Regions from separate parts of the Halalkalibacterium halodurans genome, predicted to be linked through region 1. Evidence: predicted binding sites of a transcription regulator. Region 1 holds the regulator's gene; each other region holds the start of a gene.
The links. The regulator LexA, encoded in region 1, represses DNA repair genes until DNA is damaged. The targets are predictions, from matches to a motif close to CGAACATATGTTCG.
Positions count from the first base shown of each region.

Region 1 (6,004 bases):
GCAGAACCATTAGCTGGTGCCAAAACGTAGGCGCCTTTTGAGACACCATCATATGCACGGTCCACTGCGCCTTCAAGAGTCGGTAAATTTTGTCTTGATAAGACGAGAGCCGTCGGTTGATCTTTACTTTCGAGTGCGAGTTTCCACGCAGCTACCGATTCGTTTCCGTCTGCTGGACGAATCACAGACAACCCTGGCATCGCACGTAAAGAGGCAAGCTGCTCTACCGGCTCATGTGTTGGTCCATCTTCGCCAACTGCAATGCTGTCATGAGTAAATACGTAGATGACCGGCAATTGCATTAAAGCAGCTAAACGAATCGCAGGGCGCAAGTAATCAGAGAAGACGAAAAATGTGGCGCCAAACACTTTCAAGCCGCCGTGTAAAGCCATTCCGTTCATGGCAGCACCCATGGCAAATTCCCGAACACCAAACCAAACGTTACGACCGCTGTAGTCATCACGGGAGAAATTAGCTTCCCCCTTAATGAGCGTTTTGTTTGAAGAAGCCAAGTCAGCTGAGCCACCAAAGAGTTGAGGGACAGTTTTCGCAAAAGCGTTCAATGCTTCACCGGATGAAGAACGAGTGGCAACTGATTTGCCGACCTCATAAGATGGCGCAACAGCATCCCACCCCTCTGGAAGATCGCCGTGAACAGCTAGTTCGAACTGGCTCGCGAGCTCAGGGTATGCTTTTTTATATTGGGCGAACAGCTCATTCCAGCTCTCTTCCTTCTCAGCTCCTTGCTGTTTGACCTGCTCATAATAAGCAGCCACTTCTTCTGGGATATGAAATTCATTTTCATATGTCCATTCATAGGCTTCCTTTGTTAACTTCACTTCGTCCGCTCCAAGAGGCGCTCCATGAGATACGGATTTTCCTCCCTTATTCGGTGAACCGAATCCGATGGTTGTCTTTACTTCAATTAACGATGGGCGCTCGTCCGCCTTCGCCTCTTCAATCGCTTTCGCAATTTCGTCTAGATTGTTTCCATCCTCGACACGAACTACGTGCCATCCATAAGCTTTGAAGCGGTCCTCTACGCTTTCAGAGAATGAATGGTGTAGGTCCCCATCAAGGGAAATATCGTTGGAATCGTACAACAAGATCATGCGCCCTAGTTTTAAGTGACCAGCAAGAGACGCTGCTTCTGCTGAAACACCTTCCATTAAATCGCCATCTCCACAAATCGTATAGGTGTAATGGTCAACGATATTATACCCATCGCGGTTGTATGTAGCAGCTAAATGACGTTCTGCCATTGCCATACCTACGGCCATTGCAACCCCTTGTCCAAGTGGACCTGTCGTCGCTTCTACACCAGGTGTATGCCCATACTCTGGATGCCCAGGTGTTTTGCTTCCCCATTGTCGGAAGTTTTGTAACTCCTCAAGCGAGAGGTCGTAGCCTGTAAGGTGTAGTAGGCTGTACAAAAGCATCGAGCCGTGCCCTGCCGATAAAACAAAGCGATCGCGATTTACCCAGTCTGGATTAGCTGGGTTATGGTTCATGAATTTCGTCCATAAACAAAACGCCATCGGCGCTGCTCCCATCGGCATTCCAGGGTGTCCTGAATTGGCTTTTTCCACACTGTCAATGGATAGCGTTCGAATCGTATTGACTGCTAACTGTTCAACATGTTTCGACATCGTCTGTCTTCATCCTTTCCGTTACTGAAAACGTTCTTTTCGCTTTTCATGATAAACGTTATCGGACGATTGCACAAGCATTCGTTTAGGATTTGTTAAAAAAAAATTCATGTAATTATTAATTAGTAAACAAATATATTAACATTTTGATTGTTAAAGAGATAGAAAACGCCAGGAATCTGTCCTGGCGTTAGTGAATGTCGTTGCGGTACTTATTTTTGCTTTGTTTTAATTTATCTGGTGTTACGTCATTTCCTGCTCCATCGACGACCGTTACCGAATGTAGTTGATTTTTAAAGGACTGACGAAATTGTTGAATGTATTCTTCACGTAATTTTTTTTGCTCGCGAAGCTCACCATCTGTCAGACCTGTTGTTTTTGCTCGCTTTGCTAGTTCATTGATCCGCTCGATTTTTTGCTTAGAAAGCATCGGTTGTTCCTCCTAACTTCTCACAATCATCCTTATCACTCTACATGAACGTTGACTATCTTGCAACTAAGGAGAACCAAAAGAATGGCCCTATTGTTCCCCATGAAGCTGCTCGTCCATATATTCTTGATAACGACGATGCACCGTTGCTTTCGAGACATTAAATCCAAGACCTTGTAGTGTTAAGGCAATTTCATGAAACGTTAGGTTTTTCTGACGAAGGCGAACGATCTCCTTGATCGGCAGTTCCTTTCGTTCTCTCCCACCAGAAACACCTTGTTTTATATTCCGTTCGGGACGATAGCCATTTTTGACGGCTTGTTTCATTCCTCGCTTGATTTTTTTGTTATGAAGCTTACGCTGATACTCTTCCACGATCGCTACAATGTCAAGGACCATTTCATCTGCTTCTGATAGCCGAAGCTCCCCCTGATCACGAATCGTATAGATGGAGACACCTAATTTTCGTAACTGATGTAACAAAGCTATCTTCGAATGCCCTCGTGCAAGCCTTGTATCATCTTGACAAAGAAGGATATCAGCTTGCCCGCGTTGGAAAGCATCTATGCATTCTAACAATACAGGCCTGTCTAGAGAAAAGCCACTTGCTCGCTCTTCCAATGTAGCAACGACTTCTAGCGCATGTTTATTTGCAAGGGTGAGAAGCTCATGCTTTTGCCGAGCTAAGGACGTTTCTTGGCTCGTCTTTTCTGTGCTGACACGACAATAAATAATGGCTTTCAATGGACATCATCAACCTATCTACTCTTAGTCATTATGCATAATCGATTCATAGACGACAGATCCTTGACCGTGAAGGTTCTCGTGTTGCTCCTCTTGTTCGTACGAGAACATAGAGGTAGAAGCAGGATCGCTATCATCAGCAAATATAAGCGTTCCGTACATCAATAATAACGTAATAAGTGCAACAACTAACAATGAAATTTCTTGGCCAGATAAACGTCTAAGCATAGAGAATCACCTCATAAGAATGTTTGTTCCCCTTTATCATAAACAAGAACACTTGTTTGTGTCAACAATAAATTAGAACTTATGTTTGCATTACATATGTTCGCATGGTATAATTTAGTCAGTATAGGAAAGAAAAGAGAGGTGCCCCACCTTGTCAAAACTATCTAGAAGACAGCAAGAAATTTTAGATTATATCAAAGAAGAAGTTCGAGCCAAAGGATACCCTCCCTCTGTTCGCGAAATTGGCGAAGCCGTTGGACTAGCTTCAAGCTCTACTGTTCATGGCCATTTATCTAGGCTAGAGAAAAAAGGGTACATTCGTCGCGACCCAACGAAGCCTCGCGCGATCGAAGTGCTAGACTTAGAGAATTTGGCATCTGAAACGACTGAAGCGAAAGCTACGTATATCCCTGTCGTCGGGAAAGTTACTGCCGGATTGCCAATTACAGCTGTTGAGAATGTGGAAGAATATTTCCCACTACCTGAACAATTAACAGCCAACGACAACACATATGCACTGCGAATTCAAGGGGACAGCATGATCGAGGCCGGCATCTTTGATGGAGATCTTGTCATTGTGCGACAACAGCAAACGGCCGATAACGGTGATATCATTGTTGCCATGACAGAAGAAGACGAGGCTACCGTTAAAAGATTCTTCCGCGAAAAAGATTACATCCGTCTTCAACCGGAAAACTCAACAATGGAACCTATTATTTTGACATCTTGTACGATCTTAGGAAAAGTCATAGGCGTATTTCGTACCATCCATTAACTTGTCCTGCCACCAATCTATGCAACGTTCTATTTGTTTATAACCCATTACACTAGAAAAAGCTCAAGGGCCCTCCTTGAGCTTTACTATTTAATTTGACTAGTACAATCGTGCTGAAGCTAAAGAAGACACAGCGATTGCCGAACCTTTAAAGGGCAGCAAATCCGTAGTTGTTCTTATACTTAACAGCTATTGTAAGCAAAAAAACACGCCAATGGTTCATGCCATTGACGTTGCTTCTTACTGTTTTTACACAAAAGTTGACTTGGCTTTAATCCGCGTTAGCTTTACATCTTGAATTATTATTCAAATTTATTGGCATCTCCTTCAAACGGTTCATCTGCTACGCGAATGGAATCGGTAGGGCAGCCTTCAAGGGCATCTTCCATGTCTTCGATCAAATCTTCTGGTACTTCGGCAACCCCTTCGTTATCGTCTAAAATGACGTATGCCAATCCTTCGTCATCATAATCATAAACATCTGGAGCAGCTGCGCCACAAGCTCCACATGCAATACAGGTCTCCTTATCCACAATCGTATACTTTGCCATTTCGATTTCCCTCCCAAGGTTGTTGTGTTCTATCTATTTATAAAAGGTAGGAACAACCATTCACTTAATATTCCGACTTTTCCGTCGGTAAGTAAAGGTGTCCCGAAAAAGCAATCACTTTTTGAAAGACCTCTTGAAGTGACTTCACCTCAAGAGGCCTCAGGAATTACATTCATACGTTTGCATGTACTGCTCACGTCCCTATAAGTGTATCCTGAGTGCGGGACAAGTTTCCTCATTCATAGAATACTCTTGCACAGTGGCCTTTTCATTTTTTGTACGTGCCTTAGGTGATAACTACATTTTACACAACATAAATACCCTTATCAATAAATAATTATTCACTAGAGCAATGTGTCGTCAACCCTCGTGTTATAAGATCTAACATTATAGTTAAGCCTTATCCTGGTATTTTACATACCAATTTATTTATGTTGTACGCTAGTGTTCAATCAATTTTCATACCCATCCTTAAAACCTTACAATCCTAAAAAACCTTAGCGATAAAGCCCTTACAAGAATGTGATAAAATCTATAGTCGATTATTTTAAAATTTTTCCCTTAAAGTCTTAACTTCTCTAAAAAATAGGACACCTAGTCAGGTATCCTTGTTTGCTCTTTTACCGCATATAATGCACTTTTCTGTATAGTAGTCATATCTATGTTTACCTTTGACCTTGCAATCGAACCAATACTTAACCCGTTTCAAGTCTTGCATCAGCTCCTTAAGGTTTATTACTTTCATTCTACCTATTATTTTACCTAGATGTAAATACTTTACTTCATTTATCTGAAAAAATTGTTATTCTTGATCACCATCCGATAAACTATTTTAACAAAATCACCTATGTTTCTAGACTTCATCAAGCCTCATCGCTCGAAGCCAATGTTTTTCTCATTTCAGGTTCCTTTTAAAGGTAAACCATTTTATAAAGTAATAAAACCCCCGAAGCCTATCGCTTCAAGGGTTTCTTAGATTAATAGGTTTGCATGTACTGGTCTCGCTCCCATGGGTGCACTTGGGTGCGGAACATATCCCATTCGATTTCTTTGGCTTCGACAAAGTGCTCCACGGCATGCTCTCCGATCGCTTCAACTAGCACGTCATTTTTCAGGAAGTTGTCGACTGCTTCTTTTAGTGTTGATGGTAAGTCACGAATTCCCTCTTCATCACGCTCTTCCTTGCTCATCACGTAAATGTTACGGTCTGTTGCTGCCGGTGGTGTAAGCTTGCGTTTGATGCCATCAAGACCAGCTGCTAGCATTGCTGCCATTGCAAGGTAAGGATTAGCGGCTGGATCTGGGCTACGAACTTCGATTCGCGTGCTTAAGCCGCGAGAAGATGGAATCCGAACGAGAGGGCTCCGGTTGCGCATCGACCAAGCAACATAAACAGGTGCCTCATAGCCTGGGACAAGGCGCTTATAAGAGTTCACAATTGGATTCGTAATCGCTGTAAAACTGTCGGCATGTTTTAAAATGCCTGCTAAAAATTGCATCGCGGTTCCGCTCAACTGGCTTTCGGTTGATTCGTCAAAGAACGCATTTTCTTTCCCGCGGAACAAGGACATGTTGCAGTGCATCCCTGAACCATTGACGCCGAAAAGTGGTTTTGGCATAAACGTGG
Region 1 is NZ_CP040441.1:2,476,211-2,482,214, forward strand. It holds gene tkt (transketolase) at 1-1,649, opposite strand, end outside; gene FED51_RS11970 (DUF896 domain-containing protein) at 1,840-2,079, opposite strand; gene FED51_RS11975 (YneB family resolvase-like protein) at 2,170-2,823, opposite strand; gene FED51_RS11980 (hypothetical protein) at 2,848-3,051, opposite strand; gene lexA (transcriptional repressor LexA) at 3,203-3,826, shown strand; gene FED51_RS11990 (ferredoxin) at 4,129-4,377, opposite strand; gene glnA (type I glutamate--ammonia ligase) at 5,355-6,004, opposite strand, start outside.

Region 2 (6,004 bases), 190 kb from region 1:
GATGTTTTCAAATCCATCCTGATCTTCTTTAATAGCCTCAGCAAAAACGGCTTTTAGCTCATCGATGACACGCTGAAGCACGGCATGAAATAAATCTTCTTTATTTTCGAATGCGGTATAAACCGTCCCTTTCCCTACATCTGCCATTTTTGCCACTTGGTCGATGGTCGTTCCTTTGTAGCCAAATAATGAAAATGAACGAGAGGCAGCTTCCAATATCTGATTTCGTTTGTTTTTAACCATCTTTATGCGCTCCTTTGCTTAAAAATGACCAAATGAACAAAATGGTCAATTCTCTTTACACATGATACAAAAAATGTTGACCTAATTCAACATTTGCCATCGAATGTTCACAATTTACTTTTTCATTAAACGGGAAGGATATTTGCCGGTTGATGGAGAATAGATTATGAATGAATATTCATTCAAAACATTGGAGGGAACTATATGAAAAATCAAACAATCATTGTCACGGGTGGCAGCAATGGAATGGGAAAGGCAATGGCGGCAAGGTTTGCTTCCCTAGGGGCAAATGTTGTGATCACAGGACGAGATCAAGAGCGTCTCGAAACGGCGAAAAGCGAAGTTGCACAAGATTCCGGACGAGTGTTGACCGTCCAAATGGATGTCAGGAATCCTGATGATGTGGAACGGATGGTGAAAGATACGCTCTCAGAGTTCGGAGCGATAGACGGACTTGTTAACAACGCAGCGGGTAATTTCTTATGCGCAGCTGAAGATTTGTCTCTGAATGGTTGGAAATCGGTTATTGATATCGTTCTCAATGGAACGTGGCATTGCACACAAGCGGTTGGGAAGGAGTGGATTAAGGACGGACGAAAAGGACATATCCTAAACATGGTCGCTACGTATGCGTGGACTGCAGGAGCAGGAGTTGTTCATTCGGCTAGCGCTAAGGCGGGAGTATTAGCAATGACTCGCACGCTTGCCGTAGAATGGGGAACAAAGTACGGCATTCGGTTGAATGCGATTGCTCCAGGACCAATTGAAGGAACAGGGGGGGCTGAGAAGCTAATCCTAAACGAGACATTTCAGAAGGCAGTTTTGCAGACGGTTCCTTTGAAACGATTTGGTACATTAGAGGAAATCGCAGGTCTTGCAGCTTATCTTTTCTCTGAAGAAGCTACCTATATGAATGGAGAATGCATTAGCCTTGACGGCGGTCAATGGCTGCGCGGAACCCTTTTCCCGTTTTCTTAAAGAAAGCGTTGACAAAGAAAATGTAAGCGGTTAAACTTTGTAATGAACCATACTTAGCTTCATGAAAAGCCATACAAGTAACACCTCTATTTTTTCAATTGACCAGCTTATCTTGCTGGTCTCTTTTTCTTTCGCTAGACATCCAGCATGTTTTCAGCGACAATTGTCATAGGATGGTATTAACTTGAAGAGAAGGAGGTTGACTCATGGAATTTGAAGCCGTAACATTTGCGACGAAGAAGCTTGATTCAGTAAAATCGTTTTACAAAGAAACATTGGGATTGCGGGTTACCCATGAAACAACCTCTCAGGTTACAATCCTTGTAGGTAGCACACTTGTAACGTTTGAACAATTTGAAGATGATGGTGAGCCGTTTTATCATTATGCGATCAACATTCCGAGCAATAAGTTGCAAGAGGCGAAAATGTGGCTGGAAAAACGAGTAACTTTGTTGCAGCATGAAGGAAAGAACGTTGTCCCATTTCCGCGTTGGAACGCGGAAGCCCTCTATTTTGAAGACCCTGCAGGCAATATCGTTGAATGGATTGCTCGCCATAATTTGAATCAAACAACATCCGAGCCTTTCGTGCCATCGGAGCAGCTTCTTTATGTAAGCGAAGTAGGTATAGTCACAGCAGATCTAGGTGAACAAACGAAGCTATTTGAATCCCTTGGCTATCCGGTTTGGGACCAAGGAACCGAACATTTTCGTGCCATCGGTGATGAACACGGACTTTTTATAACCGTGACAAAAGATAGACAATGGTTTATGTCTGAGCGCGTTTCGGATTTTTTTCCATTAGAAGTGATGACAAAATCGAATGGGAAGCTTTATTTTTACTAATGCTGAAAAGAGAAAAGGAGTTGATGCGATCATGATCACAAATCCAAGCGATGAAAAAATCAAACAAATTCTCCAAGAGGCAAAACGGATTGCGGTTGTTGGCTTATCTGGAAACCCTGACCGAACGTCATACATGGTCTCTGCTGCTATGCAACACGCCGGCTATGAGATCATACCAGTCAATCCGACCGTCGATGAAGTGTTAGGGGAAAAAGCAGTACCTTCTTTGCAAGATATTGAAGGAGCTGTGGACATCGTCAATGTGTTCAGACGGAGCGAACACTTACCGGACGTAGCGAGAGAAACGGTTGAGATTGGTGCACCAGTCTTTTGGGCACAGTTAGGTCTGGAAAACAAAGAAGCTTACGACTATTTACAACAGCACGGAGTAACGTCTATTATGAATCGTTGCATCAAAGTGGAGCACGCTAAATTCAAAGCATGAGAGAACAGCCCCGAGTCATGGCACTTGGGGCTGTTTCGTATCGTGAATCATGTAGTTATTACTTGTTACTAATGTGAGGTTCTTTTATATTCCTTTGACAAAGTGGCGATCGATCGTTAAAAATAGAGGAAATTGCACCGATGATAGAGAAGGATCTAGAAAAAGGTTGCGATTACCGAAAGAAACAGTACAATGGAAGAGCATAAAGGAAAAATGCAGTCCGAACATGCGTTTGTATGATATGATAAAAGAGAGAAAATGAGCGGACGGAAAAGTGAAAGGAGTACCAGATTTGGCACAAAGACAGGATTTCGTCTATAACGATGATGCAATTCAAGTATTAGAAGGACTGGAAGCTGTTCGCAAGCGTCCAGGAATGTATATAGGTAGTACAGATAGCCGTGGCCTCCACCACCTTGTTTACGAAATTGTCGACAATGCGGTCGATGAAGCGTTGGCTGGCTACGGATCGAATATAAATGTGACGATACATAAAGACCAGAGCGTATCGGTGCGAGATGAAGGACGTGGCATGCCGACGGGAATGCACAAGTTAGGCAAGCCCACCCCAGAGGTCATCTTAACTGTGCTCCATGCAGGAGGAAAATTCGGACAAGGCGGTTATGCCACAAGTGGAGGGCTTCACGGCGTTGGGGCTTCTGTTGTAAACGCCTTATCCGAATGGCTCATTGTTGAGATTAAGCGTGATGGTTGGGTATATGAACAGCGGTTTGAGAATGGGGGAAAGCCGTCAACAACCCTAGAAAAGAAAGGGAAAACTCGCCAAACAGGTACGACGATCCATTTCAAGCCAGATCCTACGGTATTTAGCACGACGAATTTCAATGTGGAAACACTTTCAGAAAGACTTCGCGAAGCGGCCTTTTTATTAAAAGGACTTAAGATTGAACTTGTGGATCTTCGAGACGATACGAAGGAAGTTTTCCATTATGAAGATGGCATTAAAGCGTTCGTTGAATATTTAAATGAGGATAAAGAAACGCTTCATCCAGTCGTTTTTTTTAATGGTGAGAGCAATGGGATTGAGATTGAGTTTGCCTTTCAGTTCAACGACGGCTATACCGAGAATGTTCTTTCGTTTGTAAACAACGTGCGGACAAAGGATGGGGGAACCCACGAGCTTGGCGCAAAGACCGCGATGACTCGTGCTGTGAATGAGTATGCTCGAAAAGCGAAGCTACTCAAAGAAAAGGATAAAAATCTAGATGGATCGGATATTCGCGAAGGATTTACCGCTCTTATTTCTGTTCGTGTTCCTGAGGAGAAGTTACAATTTGAAGGCCAAACGAAAGGAAAGCTCGGGACACCTGAGGCTCGTTCTGCCGTTGACAGCCTAGTTTCTGAAAAGCTCAGCTTCTTCTTTGAAGAAAACCCTGAAATGAGTTCGATGCTCATTCGCAAGGCGATTAAGGCAGCACAAGCGCGGGAAGCGGCACGGAAAGCCCGGGAGGAAGCGCGCAGCGGAAAGAAAAATAGACGGAGAGATGTGCTTTTAAGTGGGAAACTAACCCCAGCCCAATCGAAAAATCCGCAGCGTAATGAGCTTTACTTAGTGGAGGGTGACTCTGCAGGAGGCTCGGCAAAGCAAGGGCGGGACCGGAAATTCCAAGCCGTTCTTCCGCTCCGTGGAAAGGTCATTAATACGGAAAAAGCAAAAATCGACGACATTATGAAGAACGAAGAAATCCGCACCATTATTCATACGATCGGTGCAGGCGTAGGTGCCGATTTCACCCTCGACGATGTCAATTATGACAAAGTCGTCATTATGACTGATGCTGACACTGATGGTGCGCACATCCAAGTGTTGCTGTTGACGTTTTTTTATCGTTACATGCGCCCGCTCGTGGAAGCAGGCAAGGTCTATATTGCCTTACCTCCCCTTTACAAAGTAAGCAAAGGGTCAGGAGCAAAAGAAGTGGTAGAGTATGCATGGGACGAGGATGGTCTTAAAAAAGCGATCAAAAAGGTTGGACGAGGGTATACGATTCAGCGCTATAAAGGACTTGGGGAGATGAATGCAACCCAGCTTTGGGAGACGACAATGGATCCTGAAACGCGGACGCTGATTCGCGTTCGGATTGATGATGCAGCTCGTGCGGAAAAGCGTGTATCCACGCTCATGGGTGACAAAGTAGAACCGCGGCGTAAGTGGATCGAATCACATGTTGCGTTTGGCTTGGAAGAGGAAACAAACATCTTAGAAAACGAAAACCTAGCAGTAGTTGAGGAGGAATAAGGGTGGCACAAACAGAGCGTTATTTAGACCTCCCATTAGAAGAAGTGATCGGTGACCGTTTTGGTCGCTACTCAAAATATATTATTCAAGAGCGGGCGTTGCCTGATGCAAGGGATGGCCTGAAACCAGTACAGCGACGAATTTTATACGCTATGTACAGGGACGGCAATACGGCGGATAAACCGTTTCGAAAATCAGCAAAAACCGTGGGGAATGTGATCGGGAATTATCACCCACACGGTGATTCGTCCGTCTACGATGCGATGATCCGTATGAGCCAGGAATGGAAAGTGCGTAACATTCTTGTTGATATGCACGGGAATAACGGCTCGATTGACGGCGATCCACCAGCGGCGATGCGTTATACGGAAGCGCGACTGTCAAAAATAGCGGCAGAGCTTTTACGTGACATTGATAAAGAAACAGTGGATTACATCCCGAACTTTGATGATTCTGAACAAGAACCGGTCGTATTACCAGCTAAATTTCCGAATTTGCTCGTCAACGGCTCAACGGGAATTTCTTCTGGATATGCAACCGACATCCCACCTCATCATCTCGGGGAAGTGATCGATGGGGTCATTATGCAAATGGAGAATCCAAACGTTACTTTAGATGAGCTGATGCAGGTCATAAAAGGGCCAGACTTTCCGACAGGTGGAATCGTGCAAGGAATCGAAGGAATCCGCCAAGCTTACAGCACGGGAAAAGGGAAAGTAGTCGTACGTGGAAAAGCTGAAATTGAGGATCTACGTGGTGGTAAACAGCAAATTGTCATTACGGAAATCCCATATGAGGTCGTCAAGGCGAACCTCGTAAAAAAAATGGATGAAATTCGCTTTGACAAAAAGGTGGACGGGATTGCGGAGGTTCGTGATGACACGGACCGTACTGGATTGCGCATTGTCGTTGAGCTTAAAAAAGACGCCGATGCCAACGGGATTTTGCAGTATTTGTTCAAAAACACCGATTTGCAAATTACATATAACTTTAACATGGTGGCCATTCACAACAAGACGCCTCGATTAATGGGATTAAAAAGCTTAATCCAAGCCTACATCGATCACCAAAAAGATGTCATTATCCGACGGGCGACGTATGACTTGCAAAAAGCAAAGGATCGTCAGCACATCGTACAAGGGCTCATGAAGGCGATCTCGATCTTAGATGATGTCATTCAAACGATTCGAGCATCTAAAGATAAAAAGAACGCTAAGGATAATTTGATCGCCC
Region 2 is NZ_CP040441.1:2,289,462-2,295,465, reverse strand. It holds gene FED51_RS11070 (TetR/AcrR family transcriptional regulator) at 1-243, opposite strand, end outside; gene fadH (2,4-dienoyl-CoA reductase) at 448-1,221, shown strand; gene FED51_RS11060 (VOC family protein) at 1,428-2,066, shown strand; gene FED51_RS11055 (CoA-binding protein) at 2,095-2,511, shown strand; gene parE (DNA topoisomerase IV subunit B) at 2,804-4,771, shown strand; gene parC (DNA topoisomerase IV subunit A) at 4,774-6,004, shown strand, end outside.
Region 2: parE (DNA topoisomerase IV subunit B) is a predicted target of LexA. The motif match lies at 2,733-2,746, and genes of this name have one in related genera.

Region 3 (6,004 bases), 620 kb from region 1:
TGATTTTGCTTCGCTTTGAGTTCCTCATACACTGGAGTGTAGTGTACCTGTCGATTTCCCCAGGCCTCATAGGAAGCACGATTTGATTCATGGTATACTGCAGATAAGTAGCCGTTTGGTTACGCAAAAAAATCGCCTTCTTTCGTTTGAATTTTGGTAGTGGTACCTTCATTTTAAACGATTGGGCGATTTTTTTATGTTCTTTCGCACGTTAATGGGAGTCGAACGGCGACAGGCGGCGACTCCTGCGGGAAAAGCAACAGCGGAAGATCGCCGAGAGTGGGGTTCTCGAGGAAGCTGAACCGTTGCCCGTGGCAAAGAAAACACGACGAATGCAAACAAAGTGTGCGTGAGTTGATGTTGCACTTGTGCCTGTGATGAAAGCGTCCGTCAAGTCGCCATTTCGAACGAATAAGCAAAGGAGCTGCCTCAAAAGATAGATTTTTGAGACAGCTCCGATCTTATATTTCAGGATGCTTGTGGGACATTCCCCACTTGATTATTTAAAAGCTTTTATACCTAGTATATAGTGAACAAAAAGGAAAACAAAAATCATCATTCCTACACCAATGATCAATCCTCTAATTGACTCATGAGAGAATAATTTTTTAATTAGTTGTTTCATCAGTTTCCCTCCTTAGGTTTTCTAATAGTACTAAGCTAGGAGGATCAGTGTACTGCCGTATTTTATCGTAATTAAATAACTGTTAATTTTTAAAGTAGGAACAAATGATTTAACTAGATCATTGTAAAACGTAATAATTAGATTTGGACTTTGAAATGATAAGGAAAAATTTTTAGTGTGCTTATAAGTAGTAGAGAATGAAAAGGAATCAATCTCTACTACATTACTGGGTGCATAATGAGTTATACGATTAGATAAATCAGTTCCGTTTTTAGAAAAAAAGATATTAAGGATAGTTAGAAAATATATTAAAATGAGGATGATGAATGTAGTCTTCATATTTATACTTTCTCCACAATAATTTGAGTTAATTATAATACACTTATAATTAAAATTACAGAAAAATCGCTTAATTGATAGTGATAAGTATGGTATTTTCAGATTTGAAAGCTCTGCCAAAAAAGAAAACCACTAATTAATTTAGCAATTGCTAGACGAACTTCTGATTTCATTAACATTAGTTATAGACATAATGAGTTTTTAGTTCCATATATGGATATTATCGCTAAACCCAATCCACCTAGGAATACGTATTTGACTTCTGCTCTTGTGACGATCCTCCAATCAAAAATTGTATTTATAGATTACACATTCGATACTTTGCATGTGCGTACTCCATCACATTTCGCTCTTTTCTTTTAAAACCAAATTTTTTATGAAAAACCCCCTTTCCCATTGAAGTGCAATGAATTTCTTGTTGAAAATTGGATCTAACCAATGGATGGAAGAAATAGTGGAAATCTTACTTTGTTTTAGCTTGTTAATCGGTCTATAATAAAAAGCAAGTGCAGCATTGTAATATAAATAGCAACACCTATAGAACAGACAAAAAGCCCTTGATGCTTTGTCTAATAGGAGTTGAAGAAAATAGTCTGTAATCTTTATAAGGACTCCGATAATCTCTGATAAAAAAGATGAGAAGTATGAATTTGAAGGAACGGGTGATGATTCTGTGAATAAATTGTTTGATTATTTTATACTAACGATTGGATCTATTATTGTAGCAGTAGGACTTGAATTAATATTAGCGCCTAATAGTTTAGTAGATGGTGGAGTAACAGCAATTGCAATTATGCTTAATGCAATTTTTAATTTACCAATTTGGCTTGTATTCGTACTATTAAACATCCCATCTTTGTATGTGTCTGGTAAATATATGGGTAAAAAATTTATAATAAGAACCTTGTATGCGAACATCATTACTGCCTTTGCGCTAGTTAATATGGCTCCTTTTCCAGCAATAACAACATCTGAGGTATTAATTGTACTTTATGGAGGCTTGTTACTAGGGGTTGGAGTGGGGCTCGTTGTAAAGGCCGGTGGTGCTATAGATGGTACAGAGATGTTGGCTATATGGATTAATAAAAAATACCATATTCCTATTAGTAAGTTTTTATTGTTAGTTAATGCTCTGATTTTATCCACAGCTGCATTTGTATTTTCTCTAGAACAGGCCATGTTTTCGATTGCCGTCTTTTTTATTGTAACGAAAACAATAGATTTTATACTTGACGGAATTAATCAAGGGAAGTCAGTTATGATAATCTCAGAAAAACCGGAAGAAATAGGACAGCAATTAATTGATGAGTTAGGTATGACAATTACTTACCTTTATGGAGAAGGAGGATATAGCAATCAAGAAGTCCACTTAATTTATTGTATTACAGATCGTTTTAGGTATCCAAAGATAAAAGAGATAGCCCTTTCCATTGATCCTTCAGCAATCCTAGAAGCATCGTTTGTAACAGAAACAACAGGAGTGAAGAGGAAATCATTATTTAATTAAAAAAGAAATCAACATAACATCTTTTCTCTAACTTTCCTTTAAAATGAATAGGCAAATAAGTTCTTTTGATTTCTCTGAGGAGGATTAGAGAGAGTGGGGTCTTGTCAGCTTATAAATTTTTTTCTTTTAAGGTTTGGGAGTATTTTTATCCTTGCTTCCGCAATGCTTGGAATCATTTTGTTTCAGTCTGCCCCTGCTATTACCAAACGATTGTTTAAGACGAAGCAGGCAGAGCAGAAATGGCAAGTTCCTAGCTAAACAAACAAGGAAGGCTTTTCTTCCTTGTTTTTGTTTTGAGTAAGAACAATTATTTTCTAGAGAAGGCTGGAAGTATAAGATAACCGAGCGTTGCTAAATTAAGACTTAGGGGGACAAGCTTTTATTGTTTAGTCTCCAGTTTAAAAAGGTGTCGCTTCATATAGGTGAGAGCGTCGTGTTTCAATCTGGCATTCAACAATGAGAAAGTCCCTTCATATCCTTTAAAGTAGTAACTGTATTTCGTGAAAAATCCGTCGTTCTTTTCTTTTTTGATCGTTAATTGCTGTTTACGTAAAGCGCGCTGGAGAGCCCCGATTTCTCGACCTACTTCATGCATACGTTCCGTTAGAAACGAATGAAGCGACTCCTGACAGAAGAGCGAGGAAGCCTGTAACGTGTTAAAATCTTTCTCTAGTGCTTGGCGAACTAGTGTTAAAATAATATAGCGTTGCACCAGGTTTCGCTGTACTTCATCTAACATGCCAGTCACCACCAAAATTAAAATAGGAACATGTGTTCGTTGTTTATTGTACCCCTTTTCTGCTACAATGACAAGTACCATTTAAAAAACAAGAAGATAGATCGGAGCGATAGGTCAAGATGAGACAATTAGAAATTATACAGCGTTGGATTGACGAAAATCAGCTTGTTGTCATCTCCTTGCTCGAAGACGACCGAAAAGTCATCGGCCGAATTTTACATTATGATTCTAAAAACAGGGCATGTCTTGTCTATGATGATGATGGTAAAAGTGTTCATCATCTAGCTCTTACAGAAATTCAGTCTATTAAACGGACAGATGGAATGAAAAAAGGTGGGTGATCATTGATGGATGAAGAGATTCAGCAACAATTGAAGGAAATGTTTTTCGTCCATACATTTCCTGCGGAAAAGGTAGATCTAATGATCACAGAAACAGGACTTGTTGGCAAGGAAGGCGCATGGAAAATGGTGGAATGGCGAAATGGAATTTTGAAAGGGAAAGAGTTAAAAGTGGGAGGCGCAAGCATGATCAAGCCCTTCTCCCTCCTATTTGCTGCCCACTACTATTTAGCGTCTGTTAAGAACCAGTGGCTTCTATTTGATGAACTGGCGTTTTTCTCTAAAGGGAAGGAAGTAGGATTTGAGCTCAGGCGGGCCAGACTAGAACCATTAGCACTGAATGACATTTCTTCATATTTTACTGCACTTGCGAAACGAATTGCCCCGATCATTGAAAATATAGCAGAAGTGGCTGATTTGCCGAAAACCCATGCCTTCGGTTTACTAGCATTTCCCCTTTATCAACAGCAAAGTGCGTGGTTAAAAAAAGAAACTGATCAAACGACCGAACTGCGAATCCGGACAGATGGTGAGGTTTTAAAGCAGTTAAGTGGAGACGCATTTGGCTTAAAACGAAATCCGTTCGATGTAAAGTTTCGTTATGTCAGCAGTTGGGCGGACCCGAACGAACATGTTCGAATCAAACCTGCCTGTTGTTTAAGCTATTTAAAGGAAGGAGGAAACTATTGTTACTCCTGTCCGAAAATGGACACAGAGCAGCGGGAAGTGCGGGCAGCCCAATTGCGAGAACAGGCAGCCCAGCAGCAAAAGTCATCCTAAAAACAGGATAAATTGATTAGTAATGGATTTTCATTAAAATCGTACGGTTCCTCACGCAACTTTAGGCAGATGATCATTCGATCGTAGTTAGCATCGCCTACTGTCACGAGCATAAGAGTGCTCGTAGATTGATACTAAATTTCCGAAAAAAAGAAAGAATGAAAAGGTTTTCGATTGAGTTATACGGGGAATAGAAAGGTAAACCAGAGAATCAGCACTTATCTGGTTGAAAAAACGCTATGGCCGGCAACAATCGGAGAATGGAAATTTTAATAAGAAAGGGGATGCGGACGATGAGCCAACATTTTGCGATGGAGCGGCAGGCACTACGTCAATTGCGAAAGTTGAGAGTCGAAAAGCGTCCTGAGTCCGTTTTACAATCGTTGTACGCTCAAGCCATTTTAGAATATGCGATCTTTGCATATCGAAAAAAGGAAATTGACGAAGCGATCGATCAGGCGCTAGAAAAACGGGATCAAGACGCATTTATGTCACTTACGAACAAGCGTCAAGTATTTATAGACGAGTATAAAAACGGAAAAATAGTTGAAGAGCAAGGGCATAAACTCCAATTACTCTTTTTTTAACAAAAGAATGCTCACCCTTTCGGCGGGTGGGCATTTCTTTTAATGGCTACTGCAAAGCACTTTAATGATTAGGTTAAATGCAAGTAAGCATTTTGTTGAAGCGGTTCCTTTAAGATCATCACATCATAAAGCAAACGCAACGCTTCTTCTTCGTCCATTACTTGAATCGTATCATTGTACGTTTCACGTAGAAAGCGGTCATGCTCTAGCAACGATTGCATTTTAGCTTTTTCAAACTTCACCACAACCCCCACCTTTACAACCTCTCTTTGATAAAATATGAGCTTTTGGCCAAAGGGTGCAAGCTCTTCACTATTAATTTTAGCATGTCCAATAATAGAGAGGTAAATCCAATTCAGCGTTATTTTTTCGCGGGAGAAGTAGATTAAGTGAGATTGTCATCAGTATTTATTGACAATGGTGCGAACGTTTCATAAAATGAAAGCGGATACAAACGAAGGACTGACTAGTCGGTCTGATCGAGGAGAAGGGTGGAACGTATATTGAAAAGATCAACAAAGGAGCGAATTATCGAAACGGCCCTCCTTCTTTTTGAAGAACATGGGTTTCACGCCGTAACGGTAGATCGAATCGTGCAAGAAAGTGGGACGTCGAAGGGAGGATTTTATCATAATTTTAAATCAAAGGATGAGCTATTGTATACCATTCATGATTCGTTCATTACGTATGTGCTTGAAAAAGCGAGAGAAGCGTATGAAAAGTATGAAACACCAGCAGAACGTCTCCATGCTACGGTCCGTTCGTTTGTCATGATGTTTGATTTTTATCGTCCCCATGTAACCGTATTTTACCAGGAGTCATTATATTTAAGTTCAGATTACTTTAAGGATATTAAAAAGAAACGTGATCAATATAAACAATTAATGTTTCGTTTAGTCAAGGAAGGGATTGACGCTGGTGAGTTCCGAGAAGAAATCCCTGTCCCGATTACATCCATGGCTATTTTTGGGATGATCTACTGGACGTATAAATGGTATAAAACATCCGGAATGTACTCTGTGGCGGAGATTGCAGACATTTATGCTGATTTAGTACTGCACGCAGTGTTGACGCAAGAAGCATTGA
Region 3 is NZ_CP040441.1:3,094,253-3,100,256, reverse strand. It holds partial or broken gene FED51_RS15070 (transposase) at 1-68, opposite strand, end outside; gene FED51_RS21600 (hypothetical protein) at 500-625, opposite strand; gene FED51_RS15065 (YitT family protein) at 1,638-2,471, shown strand; gene FED51_RS15060 (YhjD family protein) at 2,851-3,210, opposite strand; gene FED51_RS15055 (hypothetical protein) at 3,330-3,551, shown strand; gene FED51_RS15050 ((2Fe-2S)-binding protein) at 3,558-4,331, shown strand; gene FED51_RS15045 (IDEAL domain-containing protein) at 4,625-4,918, shown strand; gene FED51_RS21185 (hypothetical protein) at 4,987-5,160, opposite strand; gene FED51_RS15040 (TetR/AcrR family transcriptional regulator) at 5,419-6,004, shown strand, end outside.
Region 3: FED51_RS15060 (YhjD family protein) is a predicted target of LexA. The motif match lies at 3,236-3,249, and genes of this name have one in related genera.